2 regions of the Ureibacillus sp. FSL K6-0165 genome follow, and region 1 is predicted to be linked to the other one. Evidence: riboswitches for the same ligand, from Rfam matches in the RefSeq annotation. Region 1 holds a riboswitch; the other holds the start of a gene.
The links. A riboswitch is a leader RNA that binds a small molecule or an ion and turns the genes downstream of it on or off. The one in region 1 is predicted to bind FMN.

Region 1 (5,091 bases):
GCTTATGCAGTTACCTCCACCGCTAATGCGTATACAACCCCTTCTCTTGCAGATAACTCTTCCACTTGTGCAAATACCCTCAACTTTAGCAATAAAATCCTTCAACTTATAAAATCTACCTAATAAAAAAGCTGCCTAGAAAGTTTTCCTCTCCAAACAGCTTTTCATCTATTATTTAAACATCTTTTTCAAATTCGCCATTTCAATCGCAGAAACAGCTGCATCATAACCTTTATTTCCAGCTTTTGTTCCAGCGCGTTCAATCGCTTGTTCAATATTTTCCGTTGTAACAATTCCGAAAATGACTGGCACATTTGTTTGCAGAGAAACTTGTGCAATGCCTTTTGCTGCTTCATTACATACATAATCGTAATGAGTTGTAGAACCACGAATAACCGTTCCTAAACCGATTACCGCATCATACTCGCCAGTTTCAGCCATTTGTTTTGCAATAAACGGTATTTCAAAAGCACCCGGTACCCATGCCACATCAATATTTTCTTCATCCACTCCATGGCGCTTCAATCCGTCCATTGCGCCATCTAGCAATTTACTTGTAATAAATTCGTTAAATCTTCCTACTACAATGCCAATTTTCAGCCCTGTTCCAACTAAATTTGCTTCAAATATTTTTCCCATTTCCAACTACTCCCTCTTCTAAAATGTAAATACAATATCTTTGTTTAAATAAAATGATGCATTTTTTCTCTTTTTGTTTTTAAATAAAAAGCATTAGCATTATTCGGTTCGATTTTAATTGGCACACGTTCCACAACTTGGATGCCATATTTCTCGATACCTTCAATTTTTTCTGGATTGTTCGTCATTAATCGAATTTTTGTAATGCCTAAGTCTTTTAACATTTGTGCACTTAATGCATAATCTCTCAACTCTGCTGGAAACCCAAGTTTCAGATTGGCTTCAACCGTATCAAAACCTTGTTCCTGTAATGCATATGCTTTGAGCTTATTAATTAATCCGATGCCGCGTCCTTCTTGTTGCATATATAATAGAACGCCTTTTCCTTCCTTCTCTATCATCTCTAATGACTTTTCTAACTGTGGACCACAATCGCAACGTTTTGAATGAAAAACATCTCCCGTTAAACAAGCTGAATGAATTCGTACAAGCGGTGTTTCTCCTTCATGGATATCCCCTTTTACTAATGCCACATGTTCCAATCCATCAACATCATTTTCATAACCAATCATTCGAAAATTTCCGAATGTTGTCGGCATATTTACTGATGCTGCACGACTTACAACCACTTCATTTCGGAAACGATAACGAACTAATTCCTCAATTGAAATAATTTTTAAATCATGTACTTTTGCGAATTTCAATAAATCATCGAGGCGAGACATTTTTCCGTCATCCCCCATAATTTCGCAAATCACACCCGCAGGAAATGATCCTGCAATCCTAGCTAGATCAACTGCAGCCTCTGTATGCCCTTGTCTTTCCAATACTCCATTTTTCTTGGCGATAAGCGGAAAAACATGTCCTGGTCTGCGAAAATCTTCTTTTTTCGCATCATCATCTATCATTTTTAAAATCGTTGTTGAACGCTCATATGCACTAATGCCTGTTGTCGTGCTAATATGGTCGATACTAACGGTAAATGCTGTTTGATGATTGTCTGTATTATTTGCAACCATTGCATGTAAATCCAATTTTTGTGCCAATTCTTCTATGATGGGCGTACAAATTAAACCTCGGCCGTATGTCGCCATAAAATTGATGGTCTCTGGTGTTGCATGCTCTGCTAAAGCCACTAAATCCCCTTCGTTTTCCCGATTTTCATCATCCACAACGATGATGGTTTTCCCCTTTTTCAAATCTTCAATTGCTTCCTCGATCGTGTTCAACATTAAAACCACCATCCTTAAAATCCATTTTGAGTTAAAAATTCTAACGTAATTTTTGATTCTTCTTTTTGATTGATTTTCTTTAAATGATGTAACACGTATTTTCCCAACATATCCGTCTCAATATTCACTTGATCGCCAATCCCTTTCATTCCTAAAATCGTTTCTGAATACGTATGAGGAATGAGAGAAATTGTGACGCTTGTATCACTAACTCCAAAAATCGTCAAACTTGTCCCGTCAATCGTAATGGATCCTTTAGGAATACATTGTTCTAACAGTTCTTTCGGCATCTCAATTTCGTAATACACTGCATTGGATACCGGCTTTTTGCTGCGAATCGTTCCTACTCCATCCACATGACCCGACACAATATGACCACCAAAACGTCCACCAGCTGCCATTGCCCTTTCTAAATTGACATAGTCTCCTTTTTTTAACTGATGAATCGTTGTGGCTTTTACAGTTTCCGGCATGACATCTACCGTCATTTCATCTTTTGTTAAATGAGTAACTGTTAGACAAACGCCATTGACAGCAATACTGTCTCCTAAAGACGCATCTGACACAATTTTTGGAGAATGAATAACGATTTTCATACTTTTTTCGTCTTTTTGAATAGCAGTGACAATTCCTTTGTCTTCAATTAAGCCAGTAAACATGTAAATCCCCCTCATTTTTTAATAAAAGCAAAAACCCCATTAAGCGAAAACTTAACGGGGTTGGGAGAATGATGTATTTTTAGGCATGACAAAAAAGCCTGTGTACAGGCAAATTTTTCACGTATACCTAAATAAAAACTCCCGCTTATATGCGGGAGATAGAATGTAAAAAAGGGTATACTAAACTAGCCCATTAACTAACGATTAATGGGTATTTTTTACAAACCATCCTTCTCCCATCCAGACTTTCACTGTCGGCTTTGGATTCTCACCAAATCCTGCTCCAAAAGAGCTCGCGGGCTTAGAAGCATTGCTTCATCACCGCCGATTGGGAATTTCACCCGACCCCGAAGGATATAAAAATATTTAATTATCTATAACAATAACACTTATTTCGGAGAAAATCCACATAATCAACTTGATTTATTATCTTGCACTAATCATACATATGCAATTTTACCTATCCTTATTCGATTGCTATAATATTTGAAGATTGAATAAAGGACGTGAAATGATGTCTGAAAAAGTGCAAATCGAAATCGGTCAAAAATTTCCATTAACAATTAAACGACTTGGAATCAATGGTGAAGGTGTCGGCTTTTTCAAGCGGAATGTTGTATTCGTAAAAGGAGCACTTCCTGGTGAAGTCGTCACAGCAAAAGTTTCAAAAATCCATAAAAATTTTGCCGAGGCGGAAATTGTGCGAATTAGAGAAACTTCAAAAAATCGCATAACCCCTCCATGCAAAATTTATGAGCAATGTGGGGGATGCCAATTACAACACTTATCATACGAAGGACAATTAAAAGAAAAGCGTGATATCGTTATTCAAGCTTTAGAAAAATATGTACCACAGATTGCTGAAAATGCAGAAATACGTATTACTATTGGAATGGACAATCCATGGCATTATCGAAATAAAAGCTCTTTCCAGGTACGAAAAAATGGTAGCTATGTTTCTGCCGGATTGTTCGTCGAAGGCACGAATAAACTCTTAAATATCAATGATTGCATCGTACAACATCCTGTAACAACAAAAATTACTGTCGGCATCCGAAAGCTTTTACAAAAACTGAACATTCCAATCTATGATGGAAAATCAAAAGGAATTGTTCGCACCATTGTCGTTCGTACAGGTATTCAAACAGGAGAAACACAAGTTTGCCTTGTTACGACGAAAAAAGAAATTCCTAAAAAAGCGGAATTAATACAAGGCATAAAAAATTTGGATTCAAGCATTGTTTCCATCACTCAAAATATCAACCCTTCAAAAACTTCCTTGATTTTTGGGGATGATACCATTGTACTTGATGGCAAAGAGACGATACACGAAAAATTAGGAGAACTTGCTTTTGATTTATCTTCCCGCGCATTTTTCCAACTCAATCCAAAACAAACCGTTGTTTTATATGATGAAATCAAAAAAGCCGCGGGGTTAACTGGCAAAGAAACAGTTGTAGATGCCTATTGTGGTGTCGGAACTATCGGTTTATGGCTTGCAAAAGATGCAAAAGAAGTACGTGGAATGGATATCGTTCCTGAGTCCATTGAAGATGCTAAAAAAAATGCACAAAACCACGGATTTACTCATGCCAAATACTATAACGGTCCAGCAGAAGAGTGGCTTAAGAAATGGGCGAAAGAAGGATTTGTACCAGACGTTGTAACGGTTGATCCACCTCGTACTGGTCTTGCACCAAGTTTTATTAAAACCGTATTAAAAATTAAACCAAAACGATTCGTCTATACTTCTTGCAACCCATCCACTTTCGCAAGGGATTTAAAAGAATTATCTAGGCTATACACCGTTGAATACATCCAACCAGTTGATATGTTCCCTCAGACAGCTCGGGTTGAAATAGTATCGAAATTAACTTTAAAAAAATAAGTGCTAGAAAAAGGGAGGACGGCTGAAAAATAATTTTAAGCCACCTCCTTTTTTAACTGACGTTAACACTTTCGTTACAAATAAATTGCGACGAAGCGGCGCGTTTAATGTGACCCCCATAGAAAAAGAAATATGTAGATCATAAAAATTTGGCTATTATTTTATTTGGATTGACTATTATCTCGGACGAGTTGGCTATTATTTCTTTGAGGTTGACTATTATCCCATCTCTGCTGATGCGAATTTTTGGCTTTGGCTATTATTTTATCTAGGTTGACTATTATCTCGGACGAGTTGGCTATTATCTCTTTGGATTTGACTATTATCCCATCTCTGCTGATGCGAATTTTTGGCTTTGGCTATTATTTTATTTGGGTTGACTATTATCTCGGACGAGTTGGCTATTATCTCACTGCTTTTGACTATTATCCCATCTCTGCTGATGCGAATTTTTGGCTTTGGCTATTATTTTATCTAGGTTGACTATTATCTCGGACGAGTTGGCTATTATCTCTTTGGATTTGACTATTATCCCATCTCTGATGATGCGAATTTTTGGCTTTGGCTATTATTTTATCTGGATTGACTATTATCTCTGGCGAATTGGCTATTATCTCACTGCTTTTGACTATTATCCCATCTCTGCTGATGCGAATTTTTGGCTTTGGCTATT
Region 2 (5,091 bases), 1.3 Mb from region 1:
TATTAGCAGCTGTTCTCATACCATCTTTGACGAACAATTCAATGGAGGAACAAGCAATATTAAATAGTGAACAAGATGATTCCAGTGGAGATCAACAGGAAATGGAAACTTTTGCTCTTCCGAATGACATGGAAGAAAAGGAAAACTTTGTACCTATGTCAACATCGGAAGCTGATATTAAAACTGCTGTATATCCTGAACAATTGGAAGGAAACACTCTTTTCAAGATTGGTCTTGCAAGCGATGAAGCAGAAAGCATTCCAGTAACAATCTTAATCCCAAATGAAAAAATTGTAGAAGATTTTGGGAAAGACAATCCAACACAGGTGGAGTTATACAATGAATATGCTCCGCAGTTAAATGAAAAGTTACTAGGGTTTAATGAATATCATCCATATGTGGGTGAAATAACAGAAAGTGAAGGAAAGGTTATTCATAAATTACCGAATAATCATCCATATGATGAAGATTCGGCAACTTATTATGCTACTTTAACAGATACCTTCTCTGATTACAGTGAAATGGAAATTGTTGATGAAAACAGCGAACCGGTAATTTTAGAGAATATTGGGGAAGAATATACCCTATTAACTGAAAAATCAAAGCAACATAGTTACTTTAAATATGTGCAAAATGATGGATCGGAGTTTTTAGCACCGAATTTTAGAGAAACTTATTCAACAGTAGAAGAAGCAATGGAAGCGTTAAAGGTAAGTACAAATGATATTTACAAATCAGTGATTTTACCCAATGTTGATTATTCCGTATCTGTCAATCATGATGTAGTAATAATTACATTTAAAAATCGCTTAGATTTATTTGAGTATAATCAAGTGGAAGCGATGCAAATGATTGAAGCGATGTTATTAACAGCAGCTGGATTTAATAAATCGGTACAATTTGAAAACATTGTACAAACAGAATGGGAAGGTTTCGATTTTACAAAACCGTTGCCAATTCCAGTTGGACCGAATGAGTTGCCATATACTGTATTAGAAAATAGATAAAGTTTTCCATTTGGGTATTTTGAAATTGATTGAGAAGAAGTATTAGAAATGCCGGGATAATATATTTTTATATATTTAAAAATTGATTGGAGTGCCGGGGTGAGTGCCTCTGTCGCTACGCTTTCGAGGCAAAGCGTCCCCGGTTCGAAAATCATTTTTAAGATTTTATCCAACCTTTTTTATATTTGATATGTGAGAAAGTATGCGAAAAGACAAGGATATTGCTTTTCGCATTTTTTCTTTTATCGCATTTATCCATAGACGATTAATATAGCAAATAAGGGTATCAAAGTATTGGTATTTTGAATGGTAAAGTGCACTTGTTCATCGAGGTACAATTGCTTTATAGGACTCAAGAGCATGTAATAGCTCCAAATAATGAATGTTTGGAATTTAGATGAGATAAAGTTGCTCGTTAAACCAAGAAATGCTCCACTCATTCCAAGTGTTAAGGAAAAAGCTTGATTTTTTAATGTCATCGATGCCCATTGCTGCAATGGAATGATGGTAAAACAAGTCAATGATGTACCCAATAAAAAAATGAATAGTAATTCGTAAGGTACATTTTCAAGACCTTTATACATACCAAATGCCCAAATGAATAAAAATTGACAAATGCTTACAAATAATAAAAGGATTGAAGAACAAAAGAATTTTGCGAAATACATCTGTTTTTGATTCATCGAAAGGGTAAGTAACAGTTTCCACGTATCCCCTTTATGTTCCATATCACATATACGAGAAACGCAAATGGCCGATAAAATTGGCAAAAAAACACAGTTTAATGAAGAAATTGTTAATATCATTAACTCCCATTTTGCAGTTTCAGCGTATTTATCAAGCAACAAACTGTGAAGAAGCAAAGCAAATTATTCAATTGATTAAGCCTGATCTAGCAATTTTAGATGTGATGTTGCCAGATGGCGATGGTTTTTCTCTCTTATCGACCATTCGCCAATATTCGAATATACCTGTTATTTTTTTAACGGCAAGAGGAGAAGATGAGGATCGTTTGCTTGGGCTTGGACTAGGAGCTGATGATTATATAATAATAAAGAATGATTGTTTTAATACTTCATATTAATTCCTTTACAAATACTCGGAATACTCCTATAATATTACTAAATTAAATGATTCATCTTCGGGGCAGGGTGAGATTCCCGACCGGCGGTATTAGAACGGTTGTTCTTAAGCCCGCGAGCTCTTTTTGAGCAGGATTTGGTGAGATTCCAAAGCCGACAGTATAGTCTGGATGGGAGAAGATGAAGGTACGGTCGTTTTTCGTTATGTAACCTAGACACGTGGCAATTATTGTGTTGGAAATTTTTGTATTAATCCAACGCGCTATTTTCCTATTCTCTTTTTGTCATGTGTAGCTTTTCGTGTACCCGTTTTCTCCCTTATGCTAGTTTGGCATAAGGGATTTTAATTTTTAACGAAGTCGACTATGTGCCTTTCTTCTTGCGAGTTGAATCAGCAAAGAGGAGAGAGTGCTAATGAACAAAATGAAATTGCGTTCTTTTGTAACAATCGCAATGCTATCGAGTATTTCATTTATTTTAATGTTTTTAAATTTTCCATTGCCGTATTTTCCGGTATTTTTAGAGATTGATTTTAGTGATGTTCCTGCATTGATTGCGGCAATTACGATGGGACCTGTTGCAGGAATTTTAGTTGAATTCATTAAAAATATCTTGAATTGGCTATTTATGGGTGCTCCTACTGGGGTGCCAGTGGGACATATGGCAAACTTTGCAACAGGGATCTTGTTTATCATGCCAGTTTACTATGTATATAAAAGAACTAATTCAGTAAAAGGGTTAATCTTTGGACTGATAGCTGGAACATTTACGATGTCAATTGGCATGAGCGTATTAAACTATGTTGCTTTCCTGCCAATGTACACATATTTCTTAGGAATGGGTACATTTGATGTAAAAGAAACTATCGTTCTAGGAATTTTGCCATTTAATATTATTAAAGGTATTTTGTTGATGGTGTTAGTATTGATGTTATTTAGAACGATGAGAAATTGGATTGAAAATCAAAGAGCACAATATTTATTGCAAAAACAATAATAGAACATAGATTATTAGGGGTTTGCTGTTTTGTGCAAACCTCTTTTATTTTGAGTAAATTACGAATACCTTTTTGAAGGAATTGTATGATTACTTACATTATATTTCTGTTCGATCAATATTATAGAAAGTTTATATTGTTTTAAAAAATTGATATGATGTAATCATCATGTTTATTAGTTTAAAGTCATAAAGGAAGGAATTTTACAATGGATCAAAATAAAGGGCAATGGACGAGTAAAATTGGATTTATATTAGCTTCGGCAGGGGCAGCCATTGGACTCGGCGCTATTTGGAAAATGCCTTATGTGACAGGTCAAAGCGGAGGGGGAGCTTTTTTCTTAATCGTTGTTATTTTCACCCTTCTCATAGGATTGCCAATGCTATTATCGGAATATATTATTGGTCGTAGCACTCAAAAAGAAGCAGTAACAGCATATAAATTATTAGCCCCCCATAATCTTCGCTGGTCTTGGATTGGGAAGTTAGGAGTTATCGGTTGCTTTATTATGCTATCCTTTTACAGCGTTGTAGGTGGATGGATATTTATATACAGTGGCGTTTCATTGGTTGGAGGAGTCATTGAGCCGAATGCCAATCCAGGAGATTTTTTTAATTATGTTATAGGGACACCATGGATTACGTTGTTAGGTCTTGCACTATTTACTTTAGCAAATGTATTAGTCATTGCATTAGGAGTGCAAAACGGAATTGAAAAAGCTAATAAAGTTATGATGCCGTTATTATTCATTCTATTTATTATTTTAGTAGTACGCGGCTTAACTTTAGATGGAGCAGTGGAAGGGGTAAAATTTTTCCTATGGCCAGATTTTTCAAATATTACTGGGGAATCGTTATTGTTTGCTCTTGGACAGTCCTTTTTTGCACTGGCGGTAGGATTTTCGTGCCTTGTAACTTATAGTTCCTATTTAAAAAAGGAAGTTAGCATACCTCAATCGGCAACATGGGTTGTTGTGTTAACCATTTTGGTTTCATTTCTTGCTGGACTAGCAATTTTCCCAGTTGTCTTTACATTTGGAATGGAGCCAACTGAAGGACCGGGATTATTGTTTATGGTTTTACCTGCTGCTTTTAGTCAAATGGCTTTCGGTGAAGTATTTTTGGCGATGTTTTTGATATTATTTTTATTTGCAACGCTCACTTCATCTTTTAGCATGTATGAGATTATCGTTGCTGCGTTAATTGAGAAATTACATATTCGCCGCACGAAATTAACTGTCATTTTAGGAATCATCGTTTTTATTGTTTCCATTCCATCTGCATTATCTTTCAACGTATTAAGTAATGTGTCAATTTTTAATAAAAGTATTTTTGATGCCACGGATTATCTTGTTTCCAACGTGCTTTTACCTTTAGGAAATATATTAATTGCAATATTTATTGTATTTGTGATGGATAAACAATTAGCAAAAAAGGAATTATTGCAAGGAAGCCAAATGGGGGAAGGGTATTATCACGTTTATAGAGCATTGATGACGTTTGTTGTTCCGGTTGTGATTATAATTGTATGCCTGGCAAGACTGTTTGGATTTTGAAACAGCAGCATACATATAGTAAAATGACAACCGTTATAAGGAAGGTGTTATGGAAAAATCGAAAGTATCCATTTTCTTTCTCTTGCTTATTCTCTGTGCATTCACTTGGACGATTTATTCGAAATTTATAAAGAATGAAAAAGGCCTAGAGGAGTCTTTTACAGAAGACGAGTTTATCGATTTTCTTTATGAAAATTTAGGCTTAGAGGATCCACACGATGTTGACATTCATGAATTTGAATATGACATGATTGAAACTGCTTATCAAGTGATGGATGTTGAGGCAAGCGATTTTCAACTAAAAACAATGCAAAATGAAACAATTAAATTGTCTGATTTGAAAGGGAAAAAAGTTTTCATCAACTTTTGGACAAGTTGGTGCCCCCCTTGCAAAGAAGAAATGCCTCATTTAAATGAGTTCTATGAACAATTTGCAAAAAAGAACAATAT

Region 2: another riboswitch for FMN. It lies ahead of NST00_RS12380 (ECF transporter S component); the one in region 1 lies ahead of ribE (riboflavin synthase).

Annotation. Positions count from the first base shown of each region.
Region 1 is NZ_JBBOQS010000001.1:1,239,328-1,244,418, reverse strand. It holds gene ribH (6,7-dimethyl-8-ribityllumazine synthase) at 172-639, opposite strand; gene NST00_RS06080 (bifunctional 3,4-dihydroxy-2-butanone-4-phosphate synthase/GTP cyclohydrolase II) at 684-1,871, opposite strand; gene ribE (riboflavin synthase) at 1,886-2,530, opposite strand; FMN riboswitch at 2,755-2,889, opposite strand; gene rlmD (23S rRNA (uracil(1939)-C(5))-methyltransferase RlmD) at 3,045-4,418, shown strand.
Region 2 is NZ_JBBOQS010000001.1:2,506,425-2,511,515, reverse strand. It holds gene NST00_RS12395 (hypothetical protein) at 1-1,007, shown strand, start outside; gene NST00_RS12390 (ABC transporter permease) at 1,259-1,813, opposite strand; partial or broken gene NST00_RS12385 (response regulator) at 1,831-2,055, shown strand; FMN riboswitch at 2,141-2,275, shown strand; gene NST00_RS12380 (ECF transporter S component) at 2,504-3,085, shown strand; gene NST00_RS12375 (sodium-dependent transporter) at 3,295-4,641, shown strand; gene NST00_RS12370 (TlpA disulfide reductase family protein) at 4,691-5,091, shown strand, end outside.